One region of the Salinicola sp. MIT1003 genome, then DNA from elsewhere that is predicted to be linked to it. Evidence: predicted binding sites of a transcription regulator. Region 1 holds the regulator's gene; each other region holds the start of a gene.
What was found. Region 1 encodes sigma-54, which starts transcription at its own class of promoters, with help from an activator protein. Its sites were predicted from a motif close to TGGCACNNNNNTTGCTNT; they were not measured.
Positions count from the first base shown of each region.

Region 1 (10,708 bases):
CCCGCAGCGGCCAGCGGCACGCCCCGAAGTCGATCCAGGTCGCCGCGGCGGCCTCTCGCTATCAGGGCATCGACCCGTTGAGCGGGTTGAGCGCCGAGGACAAGATCGCCATGCTCAAGCAGGCGGATCGCGTGGCGCGGGCGGCAGACCCCAGCGTGACACAGGTCAGCGCATCGTTGACCGGTGTTCACGAAGTGGTGCTGGTATGCGCCAGCGATGGCACGCTGGCGGCCGACATCCGTCCGCTGGTGCGCTTCAACGTCAACGTGATCGTCGCGAAGGACGGCAAGCGTGAACGGGGCAGCGCCGGCGGTGGCGGCCGTTATTCCATGGAGCGATTGCGCGACGAGAACGTGGCCGACAAGTACGCTCGCGAAGCGGTCCGCCAGGCACTGGTCAATCTGGACGCGGTGGCCGCGCCGGCGGGCCAGATGCCGGTGGTGCTGGCCAATGGCTGGCCCGGTATCCTGCTGCATGAAGCGGTGGGTCACGGGCTCGAGGGCGACTTCAACCGCAAGGGAAGCTCCTCCTTTTCCGGTCGCCTGGGTGAACGGGTCGCCGCCAAGGGCGTCACGGTGGTGGACGATGCCACGCTTACCGATTGCCGCGGGTCGCTCAGCATCGACGACGAGGGGACGCCGGGCCAGTACACGCCGCTGATCGAGGATGGCATTCTCACCGGCTACATGCAGGACAAGCTCAACGCCCGGCTGATGGGCATGAAGCCCACCGGCAACGCGCGTCGGGAATCCTACGCCCACGTCACCATGCCGCGCATGACCAACACCTACATGCTGGCGGGCCAGGACGATCCGGAAGAGATCGTCAAGAGCGTCAAGCGCGGCATTTATGCGGTCAGCTTCGGCGGCGGCCAGGTGGACATCACGTCCGGCAAGTTCGTGTTTTCCGCCTCCGAGGCGTATCTGATCGAGGACGGCAGGATCACGGCACCGGTCAAGGGCGCCACATTGATCGGCAATGGTCCCGAGGCCATGTCGCATGTCTCGATGATCGGCAACGACATGGCGCTGGATAGCGGCATCGGAGTCTGCGGAAAAGAGGGGCAGGGGGTGCCGGTCGGCGTAGGCCAGCCGACGCTGAAGCTGGACGAGATCACGGTCGGTGGTACGGCATCCTAGGCCACGAGCCACGAGCCACGAGCCACGAGCCACGAGCCACGAGCCACGAGTGCAGAGGATGCGTAACTCGACTGTTTGCCGAGGCCGGAGCGTCGCGGCTGGCGCTCAGAGCCCGACGGTATCGCGAATCAGCTGGAACAGCTTGCGCGAACTGGCGGGCGGCTTGCCGCGCTGCTTCTCGCTGCGAGCGTTGCGAATCAGCTGGCGCAGTGCCTGGCGATCGACCTGGGGATGCGCTTCGATGAACGGCTCCAGTGCGGCGTCATCGTCGATCAGGCGATCGCGGAGCTGCTCGAGCCGATGGAAAGCCGCGTTGCGCTGGGCATGCTCCTGGTCGATCTCCTCGAAGGCGGCCCGGATCGCCTCGCGATCTTCCTTGCGCATGACCTTACCGACGTACTGCATGTGGCGACGGCGGCCTTCGTGGGAACGGATGCGCCCGGTTTCCTCGACAGCGTCACGCATGTCGTCGGATAGCGGCAGTCGAGCGCGCACGGCCGGGTCCAGCGCGATGATGCGTTCGCCCAGTGCCTGCAGCTCCTGCATTTCGCGTTTGAGCTGGCTCTTGCTGGGAGGTGCGTCGTCCTCGAAAGCCATGTCGTTGTCCGAACCCTTGCCCATGTTGTTACCCCAAGCGACGAATGAAGGCCGCAGTATATCAGTGTGAACCCGCACGCCAACGCATGGGTGCATCGTACCCAGGTCCGAATGTCGATGATCCGAGTTTCATGAATCAGGAGTCTGAGATGAGTCAAGCTTTCAATGCCGAGGCGCAGCAGTCGCGTCTTGAGGAGCGCGCCGGCATGGCGCTGGAGCTCGCCAAACGACTGGGAGCGGACGCCTGCGAGGTGGGTGCCAGCGTCGACCAGGGGCTGGGCGTGAGCGTGCGTCTCGGCGAGACCGAGACCGTGGAGCTCTCCCGCGATCAAGGCATTGCGGTCACGGTGTACGTGGGCAACCGCAAGGGCAACGCCTCCTCGTCGGACGCGGGCGATGCCTCCATTCGTGCCGCGGTCGAGAAAGCCATTTCGATTGCGCGATATACCGGCGAGGATCCGGCTTCGGGGCTGGCGGATGCCGAACTGATGGCGACCGATCTGCCGGATCTGGATCTGCATCATCCCTGGGCGTTGAGCACGGACGAGGCGATCGAGCTGGCGTTGCGCTGCGAAACGGCCGGCCGCGAGCAGCCGGGCATCACCAACTCGGAGGGAGCGAGCCTGTCTTCTTCCGAGGTGGTCACGGTCTACGCCAACAGTCACGGCTTTCTGGGCAGCAAGCGTGGCACGCGGCACTCGCTCTCGTGTCTGCTGATCGGGGGCAGTGGGGACGGCATGCAGCGCGATCATGATTTCACCACAGCGCGCCGGGCCAGCGATCTGGCAAGCCCCGAGTCGGTGGGCATCAGCGCCGCCGAGCGCACTCTGCGCCGGCTGGGCGGCCAGCGCCCGAAGACCGGCCGTTTGCCGGTGCTGCTGGCGCCGGACATGGCGCGCGGATTGGTCGGCAACCTGCTCAACAGCATTGCCGGCGGTGCGCTTTATCGCGAATCCTCGTTCCTTTGCGACCAGTTGGGCGAGACGCTGTTTCCCGAGTGGTTCTCGCTGGGCGAACATCCGCGCGAGCTCGGTGGCTTGGCGAGTGCCGCGTTTGATGGCGACGGCGTGGCCACGCGTGACAACGTCTTCATCGATCGCGGCAGGCTGGCGAGCTACATGCTGGCTGCCTATAGCGCTCGCCGGCTGGGGCTAGAGACCACCGGCAACGCCGGCGGCGCGCGTAACGTGCGCATCCAGGCACCGACCACCTCGCTGAAAGACCTGATGCAGCAGATGGGGACGGGTATCATGGTGACCGAAATGATGGGTCAGGGGCTCAATTCAGTGACCGGGGACTACTCGCGGGGCGCTGCGGGCTTCTGGATCGAGAATGGCAAGATCTCTCATCCGGTGGAGGAGTTCACGGTGGCGGGCAACCTGCGCGATATGTTCGCCGGCCTGCAGGGCGTGGGTGACGACATCGACCGCCGCGGCAGCATCCAGACCGGTAGCTGGCTGCTCGACTCGATGACCATCGCGGGGCAGTAGACGCTGGAGCTACGGGCTACGACTGCGCTGGCTTCGGGGCGCTAAACAGCAGCTACGAGCTACGAGCTACGAGCTACGAGCTACGAGCTACGAGCTACGAGCTACGAGCTACGAGCTACGAGAAACGTCAGCGACGGTGTCGCTGACGTTTTGTTTTTCCCGACAGGAACCGCATTCTGGTTTCGCGGCTCGCGGCTTCAGCCCTCAAGGCGGTCCTTGATATAGGTAATCTCGGTGCGACCGTGGGGTGCGGGGGTGCCGTCTTCGCCGAGATTCACGAAGACCATTCTGTCGATCGTCAGGATGCTCTTGCGGGTGATCTTGTTGCGCACGTGGCATTCCAGCGTGATCGAGGTGGTGCCGAAGTGCGTGGCGGTAATGCCGAGTTCGATGATATCCCCCTGGCGGGCGCTGGAGACGAAGTTGATCTCGGAGATGTACTTCGTCACGACCTGGGCGTTGCCCAGCTGGATGATGGCGTAGATCGCGGCTTCTTCGTCGATCCAGCGCAGCAGGCTTCCGCCGAACAGTGAACCGTTGGGATTGAGATCCTCGGGCTTGATCCATTTGCGGGTATGAAAGTTCATCCGCTGCTCCTCGTTGGCATCACCCGGCGTCGTGGCCCGCCTGGGTTCGATGATCGGGCCTGCCGGGTCGTTACAGGTAAAAGGCGGTCGCCAGACCCAGGAAGGCGACGAAGCCGACCACGTCGGTAATGGTCGTCAGCAGCACGCCGCCGGATAGCGCTGGGTCGATCTTGAATTTCTTGAGCAGTACCGGGATCAGGGTGCCGGCCATCGTGGCGACGGTCAGGTTGATGACCATCGCCATGGCGATGATCTGCCCCAGCCGGATGTCGTCGAAGCGGAAGACCGACATGGTGCCCACGACCACGGCCCAGATCAGGCCGTTGGTCATGCCGACGAGCAGTTCGCGGATCAATAGCCAGCGCACGTTGGCGCCGGAGACGTGGCCCAGCGCAATGCCGCGAATCAGCACGGTCAGCGTCTGCGAGCCGGCGATACCGCCCATGCTGGAGACAATCGGCATCAGCACCGCGAGGGCCGCGATCTGCTGAATGGTGTCCTCGAAGAAGCCGATGGCGATGGAGACGATCGTTGCCGCGATCAGGTTGATACCGAGCCAGAACGCCCGGCGACGGCTCGTTCGCAGCGCCGGGGCGAAGGTGTCTTCGTCCTCGTCGAGACCGGCCATGCTCATGACCTGGTGCTCGGCATCCTCGCGGATGACGTCGACCACGTCGTCGATGGTGATACGGCCGAGCAGTTTGCCGTCGATGCCGACCACCGGCGCCGAGATCAGGTCATGCTTCTGGAACAGCGTCGCGACGTCGCTGTCCGAGGCGGTGGCCTGTATCGAGTGGAAGTCGGTTTCCATGACCTCGCGCACCAGCACCGAGACATCGGAGACCAGCAGGCGGTTGAGCGACAGAATGCCGATCAGCTCGTCACGACGCGTGACGACCAGCAGGGTGTCGGTGGCATCGGGCAGGCGCTCGTGGCGGCGCAGGTAGCGCAGGACCACATCCAGCGTGATATCCGGGCGAATGGTGATCGCGTCCGGGTTCATCAGGCCGCCGGCGGTGTCCTCCGGGTAAGAGAGGACCGCTTCGACCCGCTGGCGCTCCTGCGCCTCCATCGACTGGAGGACTTCCTGGATGACGGTATTGGGTAGCTGTTGCAGCAGGTCGGCGAGGTCGTCGACATCGAGACCCTCGGTCGCCGTCAGCAGCTGTTCGGCATCCATGCGGTTGAGGAATTCGATCTGGACGTCATCGCCCAGATACTGCAGCACGTCGCCATGCAGCTCGGGGTCCAGCAGGCCCCAGAGAATCTCGCGTTCCTTGGGCGGGCTGGACTCGAGCAGATGGGCGACATCCACCGGCGCCAGGCCGCGATTGAGCATGCGCCGTGCCTGATCCAGCGCGCCGCTTTCAAGAGCTTCGTTGAGCTTGGCCAGCCGTGGCTGCAGCTTTTCGGGATTGTTGCTCATCCTGAACGGTCATCCTTGAACGACTGGCGGGATGAGCATTCTACCATCGTCGAGCAAAATGACGAGGATGGAAAACGCTGTTCACGAACGCTGTGGAAGGAGCGGGAGCTACTCGTCCTCGTGGAAACGCGCCTCGAAAAGCTCGATGATGGCCTCCATGGCGGCGTCTGCATCGTCGCCTTCGGTCGTCACGGTCAACTCGGTTCCGCAAGGCGCGGCCAGCATGAGTAGAGACATGATATTGGCGGCATCGGCCTGGCGTTCACGGTGATGAATCGCCACACGGACGGCGAAGGGCTGGCAGCATTGGACCAGTTTGGTGGCGGCACGGGCATGCAGTCCGCGACGATTGGTCAGGCGAAGTTCACGTGTCGGCATCGCGCTTGAGTGATCCTGCGTCTTTTGATGGTGCATCCTGCGGCGCCGGCTCTCGCGGTGTGGAACCCTGCGAGAGGGCGGTATGGATACCGAGTTCGCGATGGCGAAGTCGGATGTCGGCGGATTCATGGTGGAAATGGCGGGCCAGGCGCTCGATCAGGTAGACCGAACGGTGCTGGCCACCGGTGCAACCGATCGCCACCGTCAGATAGCTGCGGTGACTGGCCAGGTAGGCCGGCAGCCAGCGGTCCAGCCAGGCATGGATGTCGCCGGCCATGGCGTGGACGTCGGGATAGGTTTCCAGAAATTCGACGATCTGAGCGTCGCGGCCGTCATAGGCACGCAACCCGGGATCCCAGAACGGGTTGGGCAGGCAGCGCGCGTCGAACACCATGTCGGCATCCAGCGGAACGCCACGTTTGAAGCCGAAGGATTCGAAGGTCAACGTCAAACGGCCACCGGTGTGCCTGGCGACCTGTTCTCCGATCCGTGCACGGAGTTCGTGGACCGAGAGCCCCTGAGTATCGATCACCAGATCGGACATGCGGCGAATCGGTGCAAGATATTCCTGCTCGTGATCGATCGCCTCGGCCAAGGTCATGTCGTTGCCGCGGGTCAGCGGGTGGCGTCGTCGGGTCGCCGAGTAGCGTTCCAGCAGAATCTTGGCATCGGCGGTGAGATAGACGACCTGCGTGTCGATTCCGCGTTCACGTACTGCGTTCAACAGGACCGGGAAGCGCTCCAGCGCTTCCGGCAGGTTGCGGGCATCGATACTGACCGCCACGTTGGGGCGTGTGGGCGGGGCGCTGCGCAGTTCGTCGATCAGTGGCGCCAGCAGGTTGGCCGGGAGGTTGTCGATGGCATAGTAGCCCAGGTCTTCCAGTGCCTGCAGGGCGATCGATTTTCCCGAACCGGAGCGACCACTGATGATGACGAGTTGCATCTCTAGTAGCCGTTATCGCTGGGTTGGTGATGACGGATGGCATCGATCAGCGCGTCGTGCAGCGCTTGCTGAGTCTCTGCGTGACGCAACTGCTGTCTGACGCTGCCCTGATTCATGACGCCGGCGACTTCGGCCAGTAGCGAAAGGTGGGTATCGTCCGCTTCCTCCGGTACCAGCAGCACGAATACCAGATCCACCGGTTCACCATCGATCGCGTCGAAGTCGATGGCGTCCTTCAGGCGCATGAATCCCGCGATCGGCCCCTTGCAGTGAGGGCTGCGCGCGTGGGGGATGGCAACGCCGTTGCCGATCCCCGTGCTGCCCAGTCGCTCACGGCCGATCAGGCGGCTGAAGACTTCCTGGCTGTCCAGGCTGGGTGTGTTTTGGGCGATGAAGGTGCTGAAAAATTCCAGCAGACGTTTTTTGCTGCCCCCCGTGACCCCGTAAAGGGTGCGTTCGGGAGGCAGAATGCTTTCCAGTGTCATCATCAGGCGTTAACGGGCGCCGGCGCCTTGGGCGCGGGCTTGTGCCTTCTCTTTGTGTTTGACCAGTTGACGGTCGAGTTTGTCGGCCAGTGAATCGATGGCGGCATACATGTCGGTATCGCTGGCTTCGGCGTGCAGATCGCCGCCTGCGGCATGCAGGGTACAGGCTGCCTGTTGGCGCTCCTTCTCGACACTCAGGGTGACCTGAACATTGGTGATGTTGTCGTAGTGACGCTCCAAACGAACGAGTTTTTCTCCGACATAGTCCCGGAGGGCATCGGTCAGCTCGACATGGTGGCCGGTAACGTTCACTTGCATGACACACTCCTGTTGCGGCAGATGGCACTTTTGATTGTAACCCTTTTCAGGTCACTGCAAAGGCATCGTGATCGATATCGCCCGGTTTGGCGAGCCCTGGATCGATTTTGCCTCGTCGTGCAGTCGGGACGTCAGGAAAGGCGCTTGCGTTCGCTGGACGAGGGAATGCCCATGGCTTCCCGATATTTGGCCACGGTGCGCCTGGCAACGCAGATATCGGACTGGGCAAGCAATTCGACCAATTTGCTGTCCGAGAGCGGCTTCCTGGGGGGCTCTTCGCCGATGAACTTCTTGATCCGGGCGCGAATCGCCGTGCTCGAATAGCTGTCGCCTTCCCCGCGCTGACCGCCCACCTGGCTCGAGAAGAAGTACTTGAGCTCGAACACGCCGCGTGGCGTGTGGATGTACTTCTGGGTCGTGACACGGGAAATCGTCGACTCGTGCATGTCGACGCTACCGGCGATATCGGCCAGGATCAGCGGCTTCATGGCTTCTTCGCCGCGCTCGAGGAAATCGACCTGGCGCGACATGATCTCCCGGCCGACACGCAGCAGCGTGTCGTTGCGGCTCGACAGGCTCTTGAGCAGCCAGCGGGCCTCTTGCAGATGCTGGCGCAGGAAGGTGTTGTCGTCACTCTTGTCGGCGCGCTTGATCAGGGCGGCGTAGTCGGGCTGGATGCGCAGACGCGGCAGCGCCTCGGCGTTGAGCTCGATGCGCCAGCCCTCGGGGGAGGGCGTGGCGACGAGGTCGGGAATCACGTAGTCGTCGCGGCTGGTATCGAAGCGCTGCCCGGGGCGTGGTTCGAGCGTGCGGATCATTGCGATGACGCTGTCGAGTTCGTCGTCCTCGAGCCGCAGTCGGCGTTTGAGCAGTCGCCGATCGTTGCCAGCCAAGGCCTCAAGAAACTGGCGCACCAGGCGTTTGGCTTGTGGCAGCAGCGGGGTATCCGTGTCCAGCGTGCCGAGCTGGAGCAGCAGGCATTCGCGCAGGTCGCGGGCGCCGACCCCGGTGGGGTCGAACTGCTGCAGGCGCATCAGCATGTGTTCGAGATCCGCCGTGGTCACGCGGTCGCCGCGCTGGGTGCGGAGGCTGAGGGCCAGCTCGTCGAGCGAGCCGGTGAAGTAGCCGTCGTCATTGATCGCGTCGATCAGACATTCGCCCAGCTCGCGCTCGCGGTCGTCGAAATCGCCCATCGCCATCTGCCACAAAAGGTGGTCGTGCAGACTGGTGGCAGCGGCGTTGCGGTCGAAATCCGGCGCCTCTTCGCTGCCACTGCTGCTGCCCAGCGATCCGGCGGTGGCGTCCTGATAGGTGTCGCTCCAGTCGCTGTCGAGCGCCAGCTCTTCGGGAATGTCGCTGGACCAGTCGTCTTCCGGCGTCTCCTGGGTCTCCTGCTCCGAGTACGGCTCTTCCAGCTCCAGCATCGGATTGGATTCGAGCGCTTGTTGAATCTCCTGGCACAGGTCGAGCGTCGACAGCTGCAGCAGTTGAATCGCCTGCTGAAGCTGAGGCGTCATGGTCAACTGCGTGCCGACTCTGAGTTGCAGCGAAGGCTTCATGGACATGGCGAAACGGACGTCATAATCAACGAGGGAATAGCCACGTTACTGATTGATCTGACGACATGCAACGATTTATGCAAGAAACATGCCACTAAGGGCGGCTCAGGTAGGGCTGGCCGCCGGAAAGAAACAGGATAGGGCGGGAAATCGGATTATAACCGGAATTCGTGGCCAAGATAGACGTCGCGAACGCGCTGGTTGTCGAGGATGGCATCCGGGCGGCCCTCGGCAATGATCTGTCCGTCGCCGACGATGTAGGCGTTGTCGCAGATGTCCAGCGTTTCGCGCACGTTGTGATCGGTGATGAGAACGCCGATCTCCCGATCGCGGAGCTGGCGGATGATGCTCTTGATATCACCGACCGAGATCGGATCGACGCCGGCGAAGGGCTCGTCGAGCAGGACAAAGGCCGGCTCCGTGGCCAGCGCGCGGGCGATCTCGACGCGCCGGCGTTCGCCGCCGGACAGGCTCATGCCGAGGTTGTCGCGAATATGGTCGACGTGAAAATCGGCGAGCAGCCGCTCGAGCTGTTCGCGTCGCCCGGCGCGGTCCAGATCCTTGCGCGTCTCGAGAATGGCCATGATGTTGTCGGCGACACTCAGTTTGCGAAAGATCGAGGCTTCCTGCGGCAGATAACCGATCCCGGCTCGGGCCCGGTCGTGCATCGGTGCACGGCTGAGGTCGTGGTCGTCAATATGAACGCTGCCGGCATCGGCCTTGACCAGGCCGACGATCATGTAGAAGGAGGTGGTCTTGCCGGCGCCGTTGGGGCCGAGCAGGCCAACGATGCTGCCCTGGCGCAGGGTCAGGCTGAAATCGTGGACGACGCGACGTCCCTTGTAGCTCTTGGCCAGATTGGCGGCCGTTAGCGTTTTCATGGATACGGTCCTTGTGGCGACGCGGCGCAGAGCGATTCGGGCCCGGTGGGCATGGTCGGAAACAGAGCCCGAATCTTCTCTGGAGTCATGACTGTAAGAACTATTGGGACGGCTGCTCGGAAGCGTTGCGCGGCGTGAGGGTCATGCGAACGCGACCGTCGCCGCTGCCGTCGCCGTCCTGGCTGGAACGAGCCTGGACGCGGCGCGAGTCGAGATAGTATTCGACGTAGGCGCCATCGAAGGTGTCGCCGGCCTGATGCAGTTCGGCGTTGCCGACCAGTTCCACGCGGCGCTCGGCGGCATGATAGATGACGGTATCGCCCCACCCCTTGACGATCGCTTCGTCGGGGGCCGGCCGCTGTTCGAGATAGGCGCGCTCGCCACCGCCGCCCTTGGCTGTGACCTGGCTGACCTGGCCGTCGTCGGCTCGCTGGATGTCGACGCGTGCGGCCTTCAGGTTCATGCTGCCTTGCTGCATGTCGACGCTGCCGGTATAGACCGCGGTACCCTGACGGTCGTCGAGCTCGAGCTGGTCGGCGGCGATCTCGATCGGCGCGCTGGCATCGCTTTCCAGTGCCATGGTCGGAAGGCTGGTGAAGCCCAGCGCGGTAAGCACCAGGAGTTGGCCGAGTTCTCGCCTCATGATCCTTGATCCTCAGATTGCTGTGACTGGGATTGCTGTGATTGGGATTGCTGTGGCAGGTACCCCTGCACGTTATCGGTCAGGCGCATACGGTCTTCGTCGATCCAGGCGTCGAAGCGATCACCGCGCATGCGCTGGTCATGCTGACGTAACACAGAAGACGTGTCACTCCATGCGTGGGCTTCGCGGTTGTCGTAATGCAGTGTCTGCGTTTCCAGGCTCCATGCCTGTTCGGGTTGTACCAGACGTGCATTGCCTTCCA
Region 1 is NZ_MCAP01000058.1:92,340-103,047, reverse strand. Features, by position in the region: gene tldD (metalloprotease TldD) at 1-1,139, shown strand, start outside; gene yjgA (ribosome biogenesis factor YjgA) at 1,245-1,760, opposite strand; gene pmbA (metalloprotease PmbA) at 1,886-3,226, shown strand; gene BC443_RS16385 (hotdog domain-containing protein) at 3,424-3,813, opposite strand; gene mgtE (magnesium transporter) at 3,884-5,239, opposite strand; gene BC443_RS16375 (HPr family phosphocarrier protein) at 5,348-5,617, opposite strand; gene rapZ (RNase adapter RapZ) at 5,604-6,560, opposite strand; gene ptsN (PTS IIA-like nitrogen regulatory protein PtsN) at 6,563-7,045, opposite strand; gene raiA (ribosome-associated translation inhibitor RaiA) at 7,055-7,363, opposite strand; gene BC443_RS16355 (RNA polymerase factor sigma-54) at 7,495-8,928, opposite strand; gene lptB (LPS export ABC transporter ATP-binding protein) at 9,078-9,803, opposite strand; gene lptA (lipopolysaccharide transport periplasmic protein LptA) at 9,904-10,446, opposite strand; gene lptC (LPS export ABC transporter periplasmic protein LptC) at 10,443-10,708, opposite strand, start outside.

Region 2 (10,708 bases), on a different contig from region 1:
TTGGTCAGCAGATTGAAGTGCTGAAAGATCATGCCGCATTGATGGCGTGCCTGACGCAGCGCGGCGGCATCCATCGCGGTCAGATCCTCTCCATCGATGAGAACCCGGCCGGCGCTCGGGCGCTCGAGCAGGTTGACGCAGCGAATGAGCGTCGACTTGCCGGCGCCGGAGAGGCCGATGACGCCGTGAATCGTGCCTTTGGGCACCTGCAGGTCGATATCTTTCAGCGCCTGCACGGCGCCGGGCCCGCTGCCGTAGGTTTTGGAGACGTTGTCCAGAGTGATCATTAGGCGTGTCGAAAGCGTCTGTCTGGGAATCGGGAGAGCGGGTAGGGTGTCTCGCGCCATAGGGACTGCCGGCGCCAGCCCCGCTTCGATGAGGGCGCTAGTATACGGATCTCGCCGGACCAGAGCGACCGCTGGCGTCGGCATCGGTCGCGAGATACCGTAAGCGACGGCGGCCGGCTTGCCGCCACACAGTTTTCGCTCTCAGTGACAACTCTCTGCCTCAAAGGCTCAAGACTCTGTTTCAAGACACTTTTGAAAGACAACAAGGAGAAAGTCGATGCTGCCGTCACTCGATGATCAGGCCCTGAACCAGCTCTTTCTGGAAGCGCATACCCATAATGCCTGGCAATCGCGGGAAATTAGCGAGGAGACTCTGCGCAAGCTCTACGAGCTGGTCAAGATGGGACCGACCTCGGCCAACTGCTGCCCGGCGCGCTTCGTTTTCGTTCGCTCGGCGGCGGGGAAGGACAAATTGCTGCCGTGCGTCTCTTCCGGTAACGCCGAAAAGACGGCGACGGCTCCCTGCACGGTTATCGTGGCCTACGACAAGCGCTTCTATGATCAGTTGCCGACGCTGTTCCCGCACACCGATGCGCGCAGCTGGTTCACCGGGAGCGAAGCCTTCGCCGAGCAGACGGCGCTACGCAACAGTTCGATGCAGGCCGGCTATCTGATCCTGGCGGCGCGGGCAATGGGGCTGGATACCGGGCCGATGTCCGGCTTCGATGCCAAGGCACTGGATGAAGCGTTTTTCGCCGGTACCGATTGGACGACCAACCTGCTGGTCAATCTGGGTTATGGTGACGTTTCCGGCGTCAAGCCGCGTCTGCCGCGCCTGGCATTCGAAGAAGCTTGCCAACTGGCTTGAGCCAACGGACCAAACGATCGACTTTGCCGTGTAGAACCCCCGCTCGGTCAGTTCCGTCGGGCGGGTTTTATCGCAGCCACCAAAGTGCCGCCGAAGCCGCTTCAGGACTCCTTCGGCCGCGGCAGCAAGCCGCCCAGCACGATGCGCTGAATATTGTCGACCGTGGCTTCGAAGAACTCGGGATCAGCCAGCGTCTTGCCGGAGATCGCTTCGATCTGTACGGCAAAATCGGCGTAATGCTGCGTGGTGCCCCAGAGCAGATAGATCAGATGATGCGGGTCGACCGGCAGTAAGCTGCCGTGCGCTATCCAGCCTTCGATGACTTTCGATTTTTCCTCTACCAGCGCGCGCAGATCACTATGTAGTTCTTCCTTCAGCAGTGGCGCGCCCTGGATCATCTCCAGGCAGAAGAGCCGCGACGCCTGCACATGATCCCTCGACAGCTCGACCTTGATACGAATGTAGTGATTGATGGCCGCTTCCGGGGACTGGTCGGCATCGATGGCGCGTATCGGTTCCAGCCAGGTATTCAGGATTTGCTGCAAGACCGAGATGTAGAGCTTTTCCTTGGAAGGAAAGTAATAGAGCAGATTGGTCTTGGAGACGCCCGCCTGATCGGCGATGGCGTCCAGGCTGGCCCCGCGCAGACCGAACTGGGAAAACAGCGATAGCGCCGCATCTCGAATACGTTGCTTGCGGGCTTCACTGGCAGCGGCGCGGCCAGGGGAGACGGCGGCGCTAGGCGTGAGTGGCGTCATGGACATCCTGGTTGGTAAAGACCTGAATGGCGTGCCAATTCTCTACCCAAAGGCATCGAGCCGTGGCCATTACAGGTCGATAACATTCGCTGGCACTTTACCACGTCGGTTCGGGCCTGGCGCCATCGACCTCGGTCAACGACTCGGTCAGCGACGAGCCTCGCTGCGCACCGAAATTGCGCGAACGTGCCATTCCTTGCGTCATTGCTGAGCGACTTTTCTTTCTGGTTGGACCAAATGGTCTGACAGTCTGGTTGCGTCGCGTCCCAAGTCATTGAAAACGGATACGGTACGACGCGTTGGCACGTCTGTTGTAAAGGGATTGTCAGGTGTCGGGGCCGACAGAGGCCGGCGGCAGATCTCGATAATGAGAGCCGAATGACGAGGTGACTCATGCAACTAGGTGTCTTTATCCCTATCGGTAACAACGGCTGGCTGATTTCCGAAAACGCGCCGCAGTACATGCCGACCTTCGAACTCAACAAGGCTGTGACCCTGAAGGCCGAAAGCTACGGCTTCGAGTTCGTGCTGTCGATGATCAAGTTGCGCGGCTTCGGCGGCAAGACCGAGTTCTGGGAGCACGCGCTGGAGTCCTTCACTCTGATGGCAGGGCTGGCGGCCGTGACCTCGAAGATCAATCTCTACGCTACCGCGGCGACGTTGGTGATGCCGCCGGCGATTACCGCGCGCATGGCGGCGACCATCGACTCGATTGCGCCGGGGCGTTTTGGCATCAATCTGGTGACCGGCTGGCAGAAACCGGAATACAGCCAGATGGGGATGTGGCCGGGAGACGAGTACTTTGCCAAGCGCTACGCCTACCTCGATGAGTACACCACAGTGCTGCGGGATCTGCTGGAGACGGGGCGCAGCGATCTGAAGGGCGACTTTTTCCAGATGGACGACTGTCGCCTGAGTCCGCGCCCCGAACAGGGCGTCAAGATCGTCTGCGCCGGCCAGTCGAGTGCCGGCATGGCCTTCACCGCCAAGCACGCCGACTACAGCTTCTGCTTCGGCAAGGGGCTGAATACGCCGACGGCGTTTGCCGATACCGCCGAGCGTCTCAACGCGGCGGGCAGGGAATCCGGACGCGATATCGCTTGCTACGTGCTGTTCATGGTGATCGCCGACGAGAGTGACGAAGCCGCGATGGCGCGCTGGGAACACTACAAGGCCGGCGCCGATCAGGAGGCCCTCGACTGGATGGCCGACCAGGGCAGCCAGGACAAGAGCTCGGGCAAGGATACCAATGTGCGCCAGATGACCGACCCGACATCGGCGGTCAACTTCAATATGGGGACTCTGGTCGGCTCCTACGCCAACGTCGCGCGGATGCTCGACGAGATCGATACCGTCGAGGGCATCGGCGGCGTGATGCTGACGTTCGATGACTTTCTGGCAGGACTGGATATCTTCGGCGAGCGCGTGCAGCCGCTGATGAAGACCCGGGTCGAGGTTGTCAACGCACCAGCCGAGACAGCGGAGATGGCAGAATGAGCGGGCTCAAGCAGACGCCGGTGGTCCGCCGTGATGATGTCTCCGCCAACGACGAGATCGTGCTGGACGGTCGGCCGGAAGCGATCGCGATGCCGTGCTCCGAGACGGCATTGATCGTCGTCGACATGCAGAACGCCTACGCCACCCTGGGCGGCTATCTCGATCTGGCCGGTTTCGATGTCACCACCACCGGGCCGGTCATCGAGCGAATTGCCAAGGCGATCAAGCTGGCGCGCGCGGCGGGTATCCAGGTGATCTTCTTCCAGAATGGCTGGGATGCCGAGTACGTCGAGGCCGGCGGCCCGGGATCACCCAATTGGCATAAATCCAACGCGCTCAAAACCATGCGTCAGCGCCCCGAACTGCATGGGCAACTGCTGGCCAAGGGGACCTGGGACTACGCACTGGTCGACGATTTGAAGCCTCAGCCTGGCGATATCGTGCTGCCGAAGCCGCGCTATAGCGGGTTCTTCAACACGGCGCTGGACAGCATCCTGCGTTCGCGGGGTATCCACCACCTGCTGTTCACCGGTATTGCCACCAACGTGTGCGTCGAGTCGACGCTGCGTGATGGCTTCTTCCTGGAGTATTTCGGCACCGTGCTGGAGGACGCGACCTATCAAGCCGGTCCGCCGTCGGCGCAGAGCAGCGCCATCTTCAATATCGAAACCTTCTTTGGCTGGGTGTCGAGCGTCGAGGCTTTCGAGGATGCCTGCGCGGCTCGAACCGACGTCCGACAGCCACACGCTTCACCCATGACTTCATCAGCAGCAGGAGAGTGACCGTGCCCAAGACAAGTGTGATCCCCGCCGGTTCCGGTGCGCCTCTGGCCCCGTTCGTCCCGGGTAGCCAGGCCGACAATATCCTTTACGTTTCCGGCACGCTGCCGTTCGACAAGGAAAATAACGTGGTTCACGTCGGTGACGCTGCCGCCCAGACCCGCCACGTGCTGGAAATCATCCAGAGCGTGGTCGAGACCGCTGGTGGCAGCATGAATGACGTCACCTTCAACTCGATCTTCCTGCGCAACTGGGAAGACTACGCGGCGATCAACGCCGTCTATGCGGAATTCTTTCCCGGCGAGAAGCCTGCCCGTTACTGCATCCAGTGCGGGCTGGTGAAGCCGGATGCGCTGATCGAGATCGCTTCGATCGCGCATTTGCCTCACTGAGTCGTTGATTGACGCTTTGCCGGGAGGATCTCGTCAATGCACTACGAAATACTGGGACGCACGGATCCCGACGCCCCGACGATTCTGCTCTCCGCGGGATTGGGTGGCGCCGGTCGTTTCTGGGAGCCGCAGCTGGCTTCGCTGGAGACGACACACCGGGTGGTGATCTATGACCACCTCGGCACAGGCAAGAGCCCGGCCGAGCTACCGATCGGTTACGCGATCGATGACATGGCGCAGGAGGCGCTGGCCCTGCTCGACCGATTGGACATCGAGCGCGTCGATTTCATGGGGCATGCCCTTGGCGGGCTGGTCGGGCTGCAGATGGCGCTGCTGGCGCCGGCCCGGCTCGATCGATTGGTCGTGATCAACGCCTGGAGCCGTGTCGACGTCCAGAGCGAGCGCTGTTTTCGGGTACGCCTGGCGCTGCTCCAGGACAGCGGCGTCGAAGCGTATCTGCACGCGCAGCCGCTGTTCCTGTATCCCGCCGACTGGCTGTCCGCCAATCACGACAGGCTACTGATCGAAGAAGCCCATGCCCTCGAACATTTCCCGGAAAAGCAGAACGTGCTGGCCAGAATCGGCGCACTGTCGGCCTTCGATGTCGATGCTCGGCTAGGAGAGATCGATACGCCCACGCTGGTGATTGCCTCGCGGGACGATCTGCTGGTCCCGTACACGCAATCCCGGCACCTTGCCGAGGCATTGCCCAACGCACGGCTGGAAATGTTCGACTATGGCGGGCACGGCCTGACGGTGACCGTTCCGGCGGCGTTCAACGCTTCGGTAGAGCGATTCCTGACAATCCGATCACCACTCCGATGATGTGATCGTCACCGTTGAGAGACAGGAGGAAGGTTCCATGATGACGTCGTTACGAAAACCTGAATATGCCATGGAAGCACCAAGTACGGTTTCGCCATCGGAGTTTCGCGAGGCAATGTCGCATCTGGCTGCCGCGGTCAATGTGGTAACCACCGATGGCCCCGCCGGGCGCGCCGGCTTCACGGCGTCTGCCGTGTGCAGCGTGACCGACGAGCCGCCGACGCTGCTGGTCTGCATCAATCGCAATGCTTCGGCCTATCTCGCCTTCGCGGACAATTCAACGCTCTGCGTCAACGTCCTGAGCGCCGATCATCAGGACGTCTCCAACGCCTTCGGCGGCAAGACGCCGATGGCGGAACGCTTCGCCCACGCCGAGTGGACGACGCGGGAGACCGGCGCGCCGGTGCTGGCGGATGCATTGGCGCATTTCGAATGTCGGATCAGTCAGCGCGTGCGGGTCGGCACGCATGAGGTGATGTTCTGCGAGATCGTGTCGATGGCGACCTGTGACGAGAGCCAGTGTCTGCTCTACTTCGACCGCCGCTATCACCAACTTCCCAGGCTGGTCGCCAACGGTTGAAAGCCGCCGCGCCACGGGCTGCGGGAGTCTTTTCTCGCATCGCAATAAACAAGAGTGGGGGGTAAAACAATGACAATCTCTACATCCCGCATGGTCGAGCGTGACGGCAAGGTCGAACTTGCGCTCGGCGACGACGTCCGCGACAGCGCCTGTTTTAACCACGACATCGCGCCGACGACAGCCAGCGAGCGAACCTGGTCGAAATGGAACATCGCCGCGCTCTGGGTCGGACTTTCGATCTGCGTGCCGACCTACACCTTGGGTGGGGTGCTCACCGCCTATTTCGGGCTGAGTGTGGGCGAGGCCTTGGTCGCGATTCTGCTGGCCAACGTGATTCTGTTGATTCCGCTGACGTTGAACGCCTTTCCCGGGACCCGCTACGGCATTCCGTTCCCGGTCGTGCTGCGCTCGTCATTCGGCATTCGCGGTTCGAACGTTCCTTGCCTGATCCGCGCGCTGGTCGGTTGCGGCTGGTTCGGCATCCAGACGATGTTCGGCGGCCTGGCGATTCATCTGCTGCTATCCGCGATCATGCCACCGTGGCAATCGCTGGACGGCTGGGGACAAGTTCTCGGCTTCTTCATTTTCGCGGCGATGAATCTCTGGGTGGTGATTCGCGGTGCGGAGTCGATCAAGTGGCTCGAGACGCTGTCGGCGCCGTTGCTGTTGCTCGTCGCCATCGGGTTGATGGTATGGGCGCTGCCGCACGTTTCGCTGAGCGAGTTGATGACGCAGCCGCCGTCGCGCCCGGAAAGTGCGTCGGTAACGACCTACTTTCTCTCGGGACTCACGGCGATGGTCGGATTCTGGGCAACTCTGTCGCTGAACATTCCGGATTTCAGCCGCTTCGCCAGGAGCCAGAAAGATCAGATCGTCGGGCAGATCATCGGGCTTCCGCTGACCATGTTCTTCTTCGCCGCGTTGGGGGTGGTGATGACGGCGGCGTCGGCTTCGCTGGTAGGTGAGACCGTCTCCGATCCAGTCACGTTGATTGGTCACATCGATAGCCCCGTCTGGGTATCGGTCGCCATGGTATTGATCGTGATCGCCACGATCTCGACCAATACGGCGGGTAATATCGTTTCGCCGACCAATGATTTCCAGAACCTCGCCCCCAAGTTGATCAATCGCACGGGCGGCGTGCTGTTGACCGGATTGGTCGGTACCTTGCTGATGGGATATGACCTGCTGCAGAAGGCGGGGGTGATCGTCTCCGACGTGACGCTTGAGAGTCTCTATTCCAACTGGCTGCTGGGCTACTCGAGCCTGCTGGGGCCGATCGCCGGGATCATGGCGGTGGACTACTTTCTGATCAAGCGTCAGCGTCTGGACGTGGCCGCGCTCTACCGCGATGACGGACGCTACCCGGCAATCAACGTGGCCGGCTTCATCGCCTTCGGCGTACCGGTGGCGTTGACGCTGATGTCGTTGACCACGGGGCTGTGGCAGTGGTTCTACGACTATGGCTGGTTTACCGGCTCGCTGCTGGGCGCAGTGGTCTACTACGTCGCCGGCAAGACGCTGGATCATTCACGAGATGCGCCTTATGACATTCACACGGCGGACTCTGCCACGGTTGGTTAGGGTCTGTTGACGTTTCAGCGCGAACCGCGTTGCTGCGCCAAATGGCGCCAGGCCAGGCGCGGGATGCAGAGAAGGGTGGTTCCCTTTTCCAATCCCGCAACGCCGCATGGCGCCATTTGCCGCGCAACCCGAAGGGCCGGGCCAGTTTTTGCACGGTGCTGCGTTATTCGTCGTTCATTTGGAATGACCAAACTACGCTCCTCACGCCTTGCCCCGCACAAAAACTGGCTCCGGCGCGGCCGTGCATGAAACGTCAACAGACCCTAGATAGGCTGACCAGTTGAATGTGCTGGCTGGTCGAAACGAAAAAAGGCCACCCGTTCGGGTGGCCATCAACGCTGGACACACCCTTTTAGCGAGATTGCCCGGAGACCGGCGCGCCTGCAATCGGGAACAAATCGGCGCGATGAATTGCGGGCAATCTTAGAGTCAGTCGGCGAGGGCGTCAATTTCCTGGCGGGCAGCGGTGGCGTGCTAGAATTCCCGCTCTTGTGGGTCGCCGAGGGCGTCTGCCGTCGGCGGCTCGTCATCCGCTTCAGGCGAGGGAGAGGTTCATGTTTACCGGGATCGTGCAGGATGTGGGGACCGTGGTGGCGATCGAGGAACGTGAGCAGTTGCGCACGCACGTGGTATCGATGGCGCCGGCGATGCGCGAAGGTCTGACGCTGGGCGCATCGATATCCCACAACGGTTGCTGCCTGACGGTGACATCCATCGATGGCGACAATGTCAGTTTCGATCTGATGCGGGAAACCCTGCGCCTGACCAACCTGGGCGATCTCGCCGCGGGGGACCGGGTCAATCTCGAACGGGCGGCACGTTTCGGCGACGAGATCGGCGGTCATTCCATGTCCGGCCATATCATGGGAATGGCCAGGCTAGTGGAGATCGACGAGGCGCCCAACAATCGCCGGTTGTGGTTCGAGCTGCCAGCGGCGCTGGCGCGCTTCGTGTTCGACAAGGGCTACATCGGCATCGATGGCATCAGCCTGACGATCGGCGCGGTGGAGGCCGAGCGTTTCTGCGTCAACCTGATTCCCGAAACGCTGGCGAGGACGACGATCGGCGAGCGCTTGCCGGGGGATCGGGTCAACATCGAGATCGACCCGCAGACCCAGGCCATCGTCGAAACGGTGGAGCGCGTGCTGGCTTCGCGCGATCATTCGACTGGCGGGGCGTGACGATGAGAGCGGTCGTCGCGACAGGTCGCGCCGTGGCGTTGGCTTGGGTAACATAGACGCCTTTGCGCCAGGATCAATCGTTTTGCGATTTATCGTTCTTCGGTGCGCCGTGTTCGGTCAATGGAGTTTCTTCGATGAGCAGCAGTATCTACGGCGACTATATCAAGTCGGTCATCCGCACAGTGCCCGATTGGCCTCAGCCCGGCGTCAATTTTCGTGATATCACGCCGCTGCTTCAGAACAGTGCCGCGTTTCGCAAGCTGATCGACAGCTTCGTGCATCGCTATCAGGAGCTCGAGGTCGATGCCATCGCGGCGATCGACGCGCGCGGGTTCATCGTCGGCGCGCCGCTGGCCTACGAGCTGGGCTGCAGCTTCGTGCCGGTGCGCAAGAAGGGCAAGCTGCCGTTTCGAACCATCAGCGAGACCTACACGCTGGAGTACGGCGAATCGACGGTCGAGCTCCATGCCGATGCGTTCCGCGAGCGCGACCGTATCGTACTGATCGACGACATCATCGCCACTGGCGGCACCATGCTGGCAGCCGCGTCGCTGATCCAGCGCAGCGGTGGCCATGTCGTCGAGACGGCAACCATCCTCGATCTGCCGGAACTGGGCGGCTCGGCCAAGATTCGTGAGGCCGGCTATAGCGTCTTCGCGGTTTGCAGCTTTACCGAAGACGAGTAGGAACGAAACAAAAGGCCCGCCGCCGCCATCGCCCGATGGCGGCCCGATCAACAGGTTGGACCCGCCATGACCGTCAATCGCTATCAGCACCATTTCACCGTTTCCTGGGATCAGATCCATCGCGATGTCCGGGCGCTCTGTCATCAGCTCGTCGAGCGGGATTTCCAGGGCATCGTCGCGATCACGCGCGGCGGTTTGATTCCGGCGGCATTGATCGCCCGCGAACTCAACATCCGTCTCATCGATACCGTCTGCATCAAGAGCTACGACGAACAGTCCCAGGGCCAGCTGGATGTCATGAAAGGCGTCGACCATGATGGCGACGGCTGGCTTCTGGTCGATGACCTGGTGGACACCGGCAAGACCGCCCGGGCCGTGCGCGAGATGCTGCCCAAGGCGCATTTCGTTACCGTCTACGCCAAGCCGGAAGGGCGACCGCTGGTCGACCAGTATCTGACCGAGGTGGCCCAGGACTGCTGGATTCAGTTCCCCTGGGATCTGGGACATGCTTACGTCGAGCCGCTGGTGGATCAGGTGCGTTCGCCAAAACCCTGACCGATGCGGAGCGAGTCGATGTCTCAATCCCCGTTACCCGATAGCTGGAATGCCTACCTCGGCGAGGAATTCGGCGCGCCTTACATGCAGGCGCTGCGTGCTTTTCTCGCCGAGGAAAAGGCGGCCCACAAAGTCATCTATCCTCATTCGTCCCACTGGTTTCGCGCTTTCGAGTTGACGCCGCTGGCACAGGTCAAGGTGGTGATACTGGGGCAGGATCCCTACCACGGGCCCAATCAGGCTCACGGGCTCTGCTTTTCGGTACGCCCGGGCGTACCGACGCCGCCATCGTTGCAGAACATCTACAAGGAGTTGGCAACGGATGTCGGCACGAGTCCGGTCAATCACGGTTTCCTCGAAAGTTGGGCTCGTCAGGGCGTGATGCTGCTGAATAGCGTGTTGACGGTGGAGCGGGGCAATGCCGGCTCCCATCGCAATCGCGGCTGGGAAACCTTCACGGATCGCGCCATTCAGGCTATCAACGAACACTGCAACGGCGTGGTGTTCCTGCTTTGGGGCAGTTACGCCCAGAAGAAGGCGAGCTTCGTCGATCGCGGCAAGCATCTGGTGCTGCATGCCCCGCACCCTTCGCCGCTATCGGCGCATCGCGGTTTCTTCGGCACGCGTCACTTCTCGCAAGCCAACGCCTTTCTCCAGGCGCGCGGCGCGACGCCCGTCGACTGGCAATTGCCCGTCAGCGTCGCCTGACCCCCGGC
Region 2 is NZ_MCAP01000004.1:10,324-21,031, forward strand. Features, by position in the region: gene BC443_RS01820 (methionine ABC transporter ATP-binding protein) at 1-287, opposite strand, end outside; gene BC443_RS01825 (malonic semialdehyde reductase) at 565-1,155, shown strand; gene rutR (HTH-type transcriptional regulator RutR) at 1,257-1,913, opposite strand; gene rutA (pyrimidine utilization protein A) at 2,307-3,410, shown strand; gene rutB (pyrimidine utilization protein B) at 3,407-4,192, shown strand; gene rutC (pyrimidine utilization protein C) at 4,195-4,581, shown strand; gene rutD (pyrimidine utilization protein D) at 4,618-5,406, shown strand; gene BC443_RS01855 (flavin reductase) at 5,477-5,986, shown strand; gene BC443_RS01860 (NCS1 family nucleobase:cation symporter-1) at 6,056-7,570, shown strand; gene BC443_RS01865 (riboflavin synthase) at 8,125-8,751, shown strand; gene BC443_RS01870 (adenine phosphoribosyltransferase) at 8,886-9,437, shown strand; gene gpt (xanthine phosphoribosyltransferase) at 9,504-9,992, shown strand; gene ung (uracil-DNA glycosylase) at 10,011-10,700, shown strand.
Region 2: the regulator sigma-54 is predicted to act here: its motif matches at 2,214-2,231, upstream of rutA (pyrimidine utilization protein A).

Region 3 (10,708 bases), on a different contig from region 1:
TCCTTGGGGATCGCGGCCATGTTGAGCGCGATGAACGGGTGCCCGCTACGCGGGCTGTGCTGGTGCAACGCCTGGGCGACGCGCTCCTTGCCGGTGCCCGATTCGCCATTGATCAGCACCGTGATGTGCGACTGCGACAGCCGGCCGATCGCCCGGAACACCTCCTGCATCGCCGGCGCTTCACCGATGATCTCGGCGGACAGACCCTCCGGCATCGCCGCGGGAGAACGCCGCTCGCGGGCGTGCGCCACCCCGCGCCGAACCAGCGCCAGCGCATCGTCGACATCGAACGGCTTGGGCAGGTATTCGAACGCGCCGCCCTGATAGGACGCCACGGCGCTGTCCAGGTCGGAGTGCGCCGTCATCACGATCACGGGAAGGTCGGGATGCATCTGGCGGACTTTTGCCATCAGATCGAGCCCGTCGAGCCCCGGCATGCGAATGTCGGTCAGCAGCACGTCCGGCGGGTTGCGTTCGATCGACTCGAGCGCGGCATCGGCCCGCTCGAAGGATTGCACTTCCAGGTCCGGCTGTGCCAGTGCCCTTTCCAGAACCCAGCGAATCGCACGATCGTCATCGACGATCGCGATACGAGCGACTTCAGTCATGGCAGTTCTCCAGCAGAACGGTGAATCGCGCTCTCAGCGACTTCGGTACTCTCGATAACTTCGGTACCCTGACAACTTCGGTACTCTCGATAACTTCGGTACCCTCGATAGCTTCGATACCCACGACAACGTCGATACTCTCGACAACATGGGCCAACGGCCCGCGCGCACGACCCGGTCGAGGCGCTCGCGTACGAAGAAGGGATGCGGCCGATCTCACTGCTGCGCCTCGAACGGGATCAGCAGCCGGAACTCCGTGGCGCCCGGCTGGGATTCGCATTCGATCAACCCCTGGTGCTGATGCAGAATCGACTGCGCGATCGACAATCCCAGGCCGCTACCCTCGGCGCGACCGGAGACCATGGGGAAGAACAGCGTCTCGCGGATGTGCTCCGGAATGCCCGGGCCGTTGTCGACGATCGCGACTTCACACACCAGCCGGTGGCGCTCGGCGCCCAGGGTGAACTGACGGCGAACCCGGGTACGCAGCAGCAGGCGCGGCTCGGGCGTTCCGAACTCCTCCATGGCCTGCACCGCATTGCGCGCGATATTGAGAACGGCCTGGATCAACTGCGGCTCGTCGCCGACCAGATCCGGCATGCTGGGGTCGTAATCGCGCTCGAAGCTCAGTTGATGATGCTCCGCCTCGAGCAGCGCCCGCACCCGCTCCAGCACCTTGTGAACGTTGAGCGGCTCGTGGTGCACCAGCGTATTCGGGCCCAGCATGCGATCGACCAGATCCCGCAGGCGATCCGCCTCCTCGACGATGATTCGGGTGAATTCGGCCAACTGCGGATCGGGGAGATCCCGCTCCAGCAACTGCGCGGCGCCGCGGATGCCACCCAGTGGATTCTTGACCTCGTGGGCGAGGCCGCGCATCAGCACCTTGACCGTCTCCTGGCGCGCGATCAGCGCCTCCTCGCGGGAAATTCGCAATAGCCGATCCCGCGGCTCGATCTCGAGCAGCAGTTCGCGGCTGGTGATCGGCGTCGCGGTGAAATCCACCGTGATCACTTCCCCGGCGGTCAGCACCATCGCCGCTTCCCGCTGCGTGTAGGGATGAAACTCCTGCATCGCCTTGAGCAGTACCTGTCGGATGCTGCCGTCCTCGCCGTTCAGGCACTCCAGCCAATGGCCGACCACCCGGGGCCGGCTCGCGGCCAGTAGCGCCTCGGCGGCAGGGTTGAGCCAGCGCACGTGCAGATGTTCGTCGAGTAGCAGGACGGCGGTCGTCAAGTGCTCCAGCAAACGTTGATACATGCGTCGTTCCATCGTGGTGATCCGGTATGTGCTTATACAGTGCAAAAACCGCGCCACTCCCCGATTTCGCTCAGGACCGGGAAACGCTCGATAGCAACCAAGCCTTCATTCACCAAAATGGTGCAATTCTCAAATCGCTGCCTATCGATTATTCGAATTCGGGTTATTGGGATTGGCGGGCAGGTTGACGCTGGCCCGCTGGACGTAGAGCGTCACCGCTGGCGTCGACAGCCGCACCTGGCCCTGAGCGTCCAGCAGCTCAGCCTGGATCTGGTGCTCGCCGCGCTCGAGCTGGCTCAGCGCGAACACGCTGGTATGCATCGGCGATTGACTCACCTTGCCGTCGACCCGGAGCTGAACGCGGTCGCCCGGCTGCAGTTCGGGCTCGATCGCCAATTGCACCTGAACGTTGCCGCCCTGGCCGGTCGGCAGGGTCTCGCCATTGCTCGGGCTGGTGATCGCAAAGCGCTCGTAGTCGACCGCCGAAGGCGATGTCGGCGTCGACTCGGCCGGGCGCGAGCGGCTTTCGACCTCTGCCGGATCGACCACCGTAATGGGCTTGAGATCGACCCGGTTGCCCTGTCCGGGCTCGTCGCTATAGACCACGTTGCCGTTGGCATCGACATGCCGATAGACCGGGGCCGCCAGTGCCGGCAACGCCAGCAGCAGCGCCACGCCGCCGATCATCCATCCAACCCGTCGTGCTTGCATCGTTCTTCCCTCCTTATTCGCCTGCCGGGCATGATATCCCGGCTCAACGGCCAGCAGCGGCCAGGAACCGCAGAGCTTGAAGGTGCCGCTCCCCTGCCGACAAAAAAAGCCCCACCGAGGTGGGGCTTTTCGTCAGGCCAAGGTGTGAACCTCAGACACTGTAGTAGAGGTCGAACTCGACCGGATGCGTCGCCAGACGCAGGCGCTCGACGTCTTCGTTCTTCAGCTCGATATAGGCATCGATCATGTCGTCGGTGAACACGTTGCCTTCGGTCAGGAAGGCGCGATCGGCATCGAGCGCTGCCAGCGCCTGATCGAGGCTGGTGGCCACGGTCGGGACCTTCTTGCCTTCTTCCGGCGGCAGATCGTACAAGTTCTTGTCCATGGCGTCGCCAGGATGGATCTTGTTCTTGATGCCGTCGATACCGGCCATCAGCATCGCCGCGAACGCCAGGTACGGGTTGGCGGTCGGGTCGGGGAAGCGAGTCTCGACGCGCTTGCCCTTCGGGTTGGAAGTGTACGGAATACGAATGGACGCAGAGCGGTTACGCGCGCTGTAGGCGAGCATGACCGGCGCTTCGAAGCCCGGCACCAGACGCTTGTAGGAGTTCGTCGAAGCATTGGTGAAGGCGTTCAGCGCGCGTGCGTGCTTGATGATGCCGCCAATGTAGTACAGCGCCATTTCGGACAGACCGGCGTACTCGTCGCCCGCGAACTGGTTCTGGCCATCTTTCCAGAAGGACTGGTGAACGTGCATCCCGGAACCGTTGTCACCGACCAGCGGCTTGGGCATGAAGGTTGCCGTCTTGCCGTAGGCGTGCGCCACGTTGTGGATGACGTACTTCATCTCCTGAACTTCGTCGGCCTTCTTCACCAGGGTGTTGAACTTGACGCCGATTTCGTTCTGACCGGCGTTGGCCACCTCGTGGTGATGCACTTCGACGCTCTGGCCGATCGCCTGCAGCGTGTTACACATCGCGCTGCGGATATCGTGGAAGCTGTCGACCGGCGGCACGGGGAAATAGCCACCCTTGACGCGCGGACGGTGGGCCAGGTTGCCACCTTCGACCTGACGATCGGTGGACCAGGCGCCCTCTTCGGAAGAGATCTTGTACATGGAGCCTTCGATATCGGTCTTCCAATGCACTTCGTCGAAGATGAAGAACTCGGGCTCCGGACCGAAGAAAGCGGTGTCGCCCAGGCCGGTGCTGTTCAGATAGGCTTCGGCACGCTTGGCGATGGAGCGCGGATCGCGCTCGTAGCCCTGCATGGTGGCCGGCTCGATGATGTCGCAGCGCAGGATCAGCGTGGAGTCTTCGGTGAACGGATCGAGGAAGGCGGTCCCGTCTTCCGGACGCAGAATCATGTCGGACTCGTTGATGCCCTTCCAGCCTTCGATGGAGGAGCCGTCGAACATCTGACCATCTTCAAAGAATTCCGCATCGACAGCACTGGCAGGAATCGTGACGTGCTGCTCCTTGCCCTTGGTATCGGTAAAGCGCAGATCCACCCACTTGACGTCGTGTTCTTCGATAAGGGCGAGGGTTTTCTCAGACATGTTGTCCTCCACTGTGAGCCATGGCTCGATTCGTTGGCGAATATCCAACACCGTTTTTTGGCATGCGTGTTTTGTAGCACGAAGTTAGCGCTCTTGCCCACGCGCACGCCGTTTTTACATAGTCATGCAGAGAATGTGCCAAAATGAAGCAGAATAGTGAGCGCCTGATATAACCGCATGACGAAAAAGATAATTTTGATTGGCCTCTGAATGCGAGATGCCCCTCGGGTGTGCACCGATCGTCAATCATGCATCAACAGGAATTGCTAAAAGCACCAATTTGGCGCATGACTTTCGCCATATGCACCAAAACGGAACATAAAGTCACGACAGGAAACTTTGCCGAAATCCGATACCCGACGGATACTGTTCTTACGCGCCGTGACTCATGGCGATCAATGACTCAGTAATGGAACTACCCATGCCCAGGCTGGATCGCACACAGGATGTGGTACAGCGCCTACGCGGTCACTGGCGTCTCAATCTCAGCGAGCCGCTATGGGGCCGAAGCGCCATTCTGGCACTGCGCCGGGTACTGGATGATGAAGCCGAGGCACGCCTGCCTCATCGCGCCGACTGGTGCCTGGGCCCGGACAGCTTTCAGCAGCTGCTGGAAAGTCTCAGCGACAGCGCCCAGATCGTCAGTCTGGAAAGCGCGCTGCAGCTTCATCACGATCAGTTGCCCCGCATCGCACTCACGTTCGATGGCGGCTGGCGCGACACGCTCAAGCAGGTGTCGCCCACGCTGGAGCGCATGGCGCTGCCGGCCAATGTCTTCCTCCCCTGCCCCATCGCCCAGCGGGCGTGGAGTTCCTGGCATGAAGCTCTCGGCGAAGCGCTATGGCATGAAGACACGGCCGAGCGTGCCGCCCGGCACCTGGTCGAGTCCGGTCTGCCCGTCCCGCCGGCTTGCATCGGCCGCCGGGACGAGCACTACAGCCAGGCGATCAAGACCTACATCGACGAGCTCGACCAGTCGTACAAGCCGGCCATGTTGCATGGTGTCGCCGCGACGCTGAACGCCGACGCGATTGTCTCCGGCGAGTCGCTGGACGCGTTCAGCATCCGGCGGCTCGAGCAATGCGGGCTTTTTCGTTTCGGCAGCCTGATACCGCCACGATTCACGACACGAGACGCCGGGACGCTGGCTCGGCTACGCGAGAGCCAGCACCAGCTGGCCATTCTGTGTCGTCATCCGCTGCCCATCGCGGCCGATGCCGATGTCGGCACCATCGCGGACGACGACCTAGCCCGGCTCGCGACCGGCGCAGGCATCGAACACGTCCTGACTCGCCGTGCAGGCTGGCTTGAGCCGTCCGTCGATACCGTACTCCTGCCCCGTTTCGTCATCACGCAGCCGGTCGCCAACAGCCCCGGGCGGCTGTTCGACTGGCTGCTGGGCAATCTCAATTCCTGAGTTCGTCCTGAAATCGTGCTGAGATCGCCCAGAGATCGCCGCCGAGCCCGGCTTCACAGCTCGGGAATGTCGAGCTTCGGCCACTGTCGTAGCCACCCCTTGGCGGCGACCCGACGCCGAAATACTTCGCGATCGCCATGTCGGGGATTGTGCGTGACCCGCCCGGCCAATAGCGAACCCACGCCGAACGGCGCGATCAGACGCAGGCGATCGTCGTCGCCCAGCGTGACGCCCACCGCGGTTTCCCGTTCGACCCAGACACTCAACGCTTCTTCTATAGAGAGGTAGGGACGATGCCCGTGGCGCTCGTGCATGCGAGCCTGGTTCTTGACCGACCAGGGCAGCGCTGAGGCGCGCTCGAGGTGCCGTTCGTGCTCGCGATCGACACGCTTGCCGACCTGAACCGAATCGAAATAGTCCGGATCGAAATAGTCCGGATTGAAATAGTCCGGATCGAAATAGACCAGATCGATATCGTTCAGCGGCGTGGATGACGAATAGCCGTGCAGGCGATCCCAGACCAGATTGCGCACGAAGCCGGCCGCCAGCCACCAGTCGGGCAGGCGCAGCGACCGTGCCTGGCGCAGTGCGTCCATGCGCCAGATATCGGCACGAATCCAGCTCATTATCTGTTCGCCAGCCTGTTCAGCGTTTTCCACGCGCCCCTCGCAGCAATAGAAAAAACTTTCTTTTCAAAGACTTGAAACGACGACAGAAGAAAACCCAGGGTCGAGCGAGCTGCCGCCGCTCTCGCGGAGTCGGCGTGAAAAAAGATCTTGCGCTACGCCGATAGACTAAAGTAGCCAGTGTCGCGCGCTTGCCTGTACAATGCGCGCCCGACCCTCCTACTCAGTGCCCAGGGGACTCGTCGATCCAGCGCTAGAGCATGGATCATCGACTTAGACATGGGCGCACACATTTTACGATGGAAACCGCCCCATGAGTGACAACGCCTCTAACGCTCGCATCGAGAGCATTAGGAACATTGCCATTATCGCCCACGTCGACCATGGCAAGACGACACTGGTCGACAAGCTCCTGAGCCAGTCCGGCACGCTGGATCGCAAGGCCGAAGGCCAAGACCGGATCATGGACTCCAATGACCAGGAAAAGGAACGCGGCATCACCATCCTGGCCAAGAACACCGCGATCCGCTGGAACGACGGCAACGGCCGCGACTACCACATCAATATCGTCGACACCCCGGGACACGCCGACTTCGGTGGCGAAGTCGAACGCGTCATGTCCATGGTCGATTCCGTACTGCTGCTGGTCGACGCCGTCGATGGCCCGATGCCGCAGACCCGCTTCGTGACCCAGAAGGCGTTCGCCCAGGGCCTCAAGCCGATCGTCGTGGTCAACAAGATCGATCGCCCCGGCGCGCGTCCGGATTGGGTCATCGACCAGATCTTCGATCTGTTCGACAACCTCGGCGCCACCGACGAGCAGCTCGACTTCCCGATCATCTACTGCTCGGCGCTCAACGGCATCGCCGGCATGGAACCGGACCAGCTCGCCGATGACATGACGCCGATGTTCAAGAGCATCGTCGACATCGTCGAGCCGCCCAAGGTCGAACTCGACGGCCCGTTCCAGATGCAGATCTCCGCGCTGGACTACAACAGCTACGTCGGCGTCATCGGCCTCGGTCGCATCAAGCGCGGCAGCGTCAAGCCCGGCCAGCAGATCAGCGTCATCACCAAGGAAGGCGCGGTCCGCAAGGGCAAGATCGGCCAGGTCATGACCCACATGGGCCTGGAGCGCGTGCAGACCGAAGAAGCCACCGCTGGCGACATCGTCTGCATCACCGGTATCGACAACCTGGCGATCTCCGACACGCTGTGCGACGTCAACAACGTCGAAGCGCTGCCGCCGCTCTCCGTCGACGAGCCGACCGTCTCCATGACCTTCCAGGTCAACGACTCGCCGTTCGCGGGCAAGGACGGCAAGTACGTCACCAGCCGCAACATCAAGGATCGTCTCGACCAGGAGCTGATCCACAACGTGGCGCTACGTGTCGAACAGGGCGAGTCCGCCGAGAAATTCAAGGTTTCCGGACGCGGCGAACTGCACCTGTCGGTGCTGATCGAAACCATGCGTCGTGAAGGCTTCGAGCTGGCCGTCGGCCGCCCCGAGGTCATCATCAAGGAGATCGACGGCGTCAAGCAGGAGCCGTACGAAGAAGTCATCATCGACTGCGAAGAGCAGCACCAGGGCGCGGTCATGGAAGAGCTCGGCTACCGCAAGGGCGAGCTGACCAACATGAACCCGGACGGCAAGGGTCGCGTGCGCCTGGACTTCATCATCCCGGCGCGCGGGCTGATCGGCTTCCGCGGCCAGTTCCTGACGCTGACCTCCGGCACCGGCATCCTGACCAGCCGCTTCGATCACTACGGCCCGCTCAAGCCCGATGCCGCCATCGAGCGTCGCAACGGCGTGCTGGTATCGATGGTTCCCGGCAAGGCGCTGGCCTATGCGCTCTACACCCTGCAGGAACGCGGCAAGCTGATCGTCGACCACGGCACCGAGGTCTACGAAGGCATGCTGATCGGCATCAACAACCGGGCCAACGACATGGTCGTCAACCCGACCAAGGGCAAGAAGCTCGACAACATGCGCGCTTCCGGCAACGATGAAAACATCGTGCTGACGCCGCCGATCCGCTTCACCCTCGAGCAGGCCATCGAGTTCCTCGACGACGACGAGCTGGTGGAAATCACCCCCCAGCACATCCGTCTGCGCAAGAAGCACCTGACCGAGAACGAGCGCAAGCGGGCCGGCAAGAAAGGCTGATCGCGCGCTACTGCAGCTTCCACGACACCCGCCATTCGGCGGGTGTCGTCGTTTGGGGCCGGTAGCGTTGACTCTTCGGACTTCAAGAAACACGACTCGTGCCGATAGACGACTGTACAATCGGCAACAGCCCGGATGCCCGGGTAACGGCCGCCGTCATCGTGCGTGGGCCGTACCGACTCGGGCATCCCGCCGCAGGCAGTACGGATACAACGATAGAAACAACGACAGAAACGACAGAAACAACGAAGCCAGGAGCGCTGACACCGGCGCCCTCGTGAACAATAGCAACAACGCTGCAGGGGAGACGCGATGACGCCCATCATCGATGTCCGCAATATCCGCAAGTCGTTCGGGGGCCTGACGGTCATCGACGATTGCTCGATTCAGGTCGCCAAGGGTTCGATCACCGGCATGATCGGCCCCAACGGTGCCGGTAAATCGACGCTGTTCAACATCATCGCCGGCAGCCTTGCGCCCGACAGCGGCGAAGTGCTGCTCAACGGCGAGGCGATCACTCACCTTTCCGCCAACCAGCGCTTTCACAAAGGGCTGCTGCGCACATTCCAGATCGCCCACGAATTCAGCCACCTGACCTCGCTGGAGAATCTGATGATGGTGCCGCCCCGCCAGGAGGGCGAGAACCTGTTCAGCACCTGGCTGAAGCCCGGTGAAGTCCGCCGTCAGGAAGACGAGGTGCGTCGGCGGGCGCTCGAAGTGCTCGATTTCGTCGGCCTCTCGCACGTGCGCAACGAACTGGCCGGCAATCTCTCCGGCGGCCAGAAGAAGCTGCTCGAGCTCGGCCGCACCATGATGACCGACGCCCAGGTCGTGCTGCTCGACGAGATCGCCGCCGGCGTCAACCGCACGCTGCTCGGCGACCTGATGGGCAACATCGAGCGGCTCAACCGCGAGCTGGGCTACACCTTCCTGGTCATCGAGCACGACATGGACATGATCGGACGGCTGTGCGACCCCGTCATCGTGCTGGCCCAGGGGCAGGTGATGATGGAAGGCTCGATCACCGAGATCCAGAACAACCCGGAAGTGATCGAGGCCTACTTCGGCGCCGAACCGGCCTGAGGTTCCGAGGTCCTGTTTCCATCGACGAAAAAGTCGGCGAGCGCAGACACTTACCAGATTCAGCGTTCAACAATAAACAGAGCACACAATGCCACTACTCGAAGCAATCGACGTTCATGGCGGCTACGGCGGCATGAACATTCTCAATGGCGTCGACATGACGATCGAGTCCGATGAGATCGGCGTCATCGTCGGGCCCAACGGCGCCGGCAAATCGACCATGCTCAAGGCCGTCTTCGGCCTGCTGACGATCACCCAGGGCGAGATCCGCCTGCGCGGCGAAGCCATCACCAACCTCTCGCCGCACAAGCTGGTCGAGATGGGGATGGGCTTCGTGCCGCAGGAGAAGAACATCTTCCCGAGTCTCTCCGTCGAGGAGAACCTGGAGATGGGCGCGTTTCTCAAACCCGCCACCGCGTCCCGCCTCAAGGCGCAGATCTACGAATTCTTTCCCCCGCTCAAGGAGAAGCGCCGCCAGCCGGCCGGCGAGCTTTCCGGCGGTCAGCGGCAGATGGTCGCGATGGGGCGCGCGCTGATGAACGAACCCAGCGTGCTGCTGCTGGACGAACCCACTGCCGGGCTGTCGCCGCGCTACATGAACGAAATCTTCGATCGGGTGAAGACCATCAATGCCGCCGGCGTCGGGGTGCTGATGGTCGAACAGAACGCCAAGCAGGCGCTGCGGATCGCCCACAAGGGCTTCGTGCTCGCGGCCGGTCAGAATCGATTTACCGATACCGGCGAGGCACTGCTCAACGACCCGCAGGTGGCCAAGAGCTTCCTCGGCGGCTGAGGCCGCGTTCTGGAGCGCCCGAGGTTCGCGACCCGGCTCGAAGCTCGAAGCTCGAAGACATCAGGCCTAGCGTCAAACCGATTCCAACAGAGATTTCGTCGTGAATGAGCTGATCTACTTCTTCAACTACGTCGTGGTCGCCGGTAGCGTCACCGGCAGCATCTACGCCATCGGCGCCGTCGGCGTGACGCTGATCTACAGCATTCTGCGTTTCGCCCACTTCGCCCATGCCGACATGATGACCCTCGGCACCCTTATCGTCCTGCTGCTGACGATGGCCTTTCCCCATGCCGGCGATGCGCTGGGCCTGCCCACCGCCATCGTCATGCTGCCGATCGCCATGGCCGCCACCTCGCTGATTGCCGTCGGTATCGACCGCGCGTTCTACCAGCCGTTGCGCAGCCACGGCGTGAAGCCGATCGTGATGGTGATCGCCTCGCTGGGTGTCACCCTGATGCTGCAGGGCCTGATCCGACTGTTCTCCG
Region 3 is NZ_MCAP01000011.1:53,312-64,019, forward strand. Features, by position in the region: gene glnG (nitrogen regulation protein NR(I)) at 1-608, opposite strand, end outside; gene glnL (nitrogen regulation protein NR(II)) at 825-1,868, opposite strand; gene BC443_RS05430 (DUF4124 domain-containing protein) at 2,010-2,579, opposite strand; gene glnA (glutamate--ammonia ligase) at 2,731-4,137, opposite strand; gene BC443_RS05440 (hypothetical protein) at 4,559-5,554, shown strand; gene BC443_RS05445 (nucleotidyltransferase family protein) at 5,608-6,213, opposite strand; gene typA (translational GTPase TypA) at 6,494-8,347, shown strand; gene BC443_RS05455 (ABC transporter ATP-binding protein) at 8,660-9,430, shown strand; gene BC443_RS05460 (ABC transporter ATP-binding protein) at 9,519-10,223, shown strand; gene BC443_RS05465 (branched-chain amino acid ABC transporter permease) at 10,324-10,708, shown strand, end outside.
Region 3: the regulator sigma-54 is predicted to act here: its motif matches at 1,907-1,924, upstream of glnL (nitrogen regulation protein NR(II)).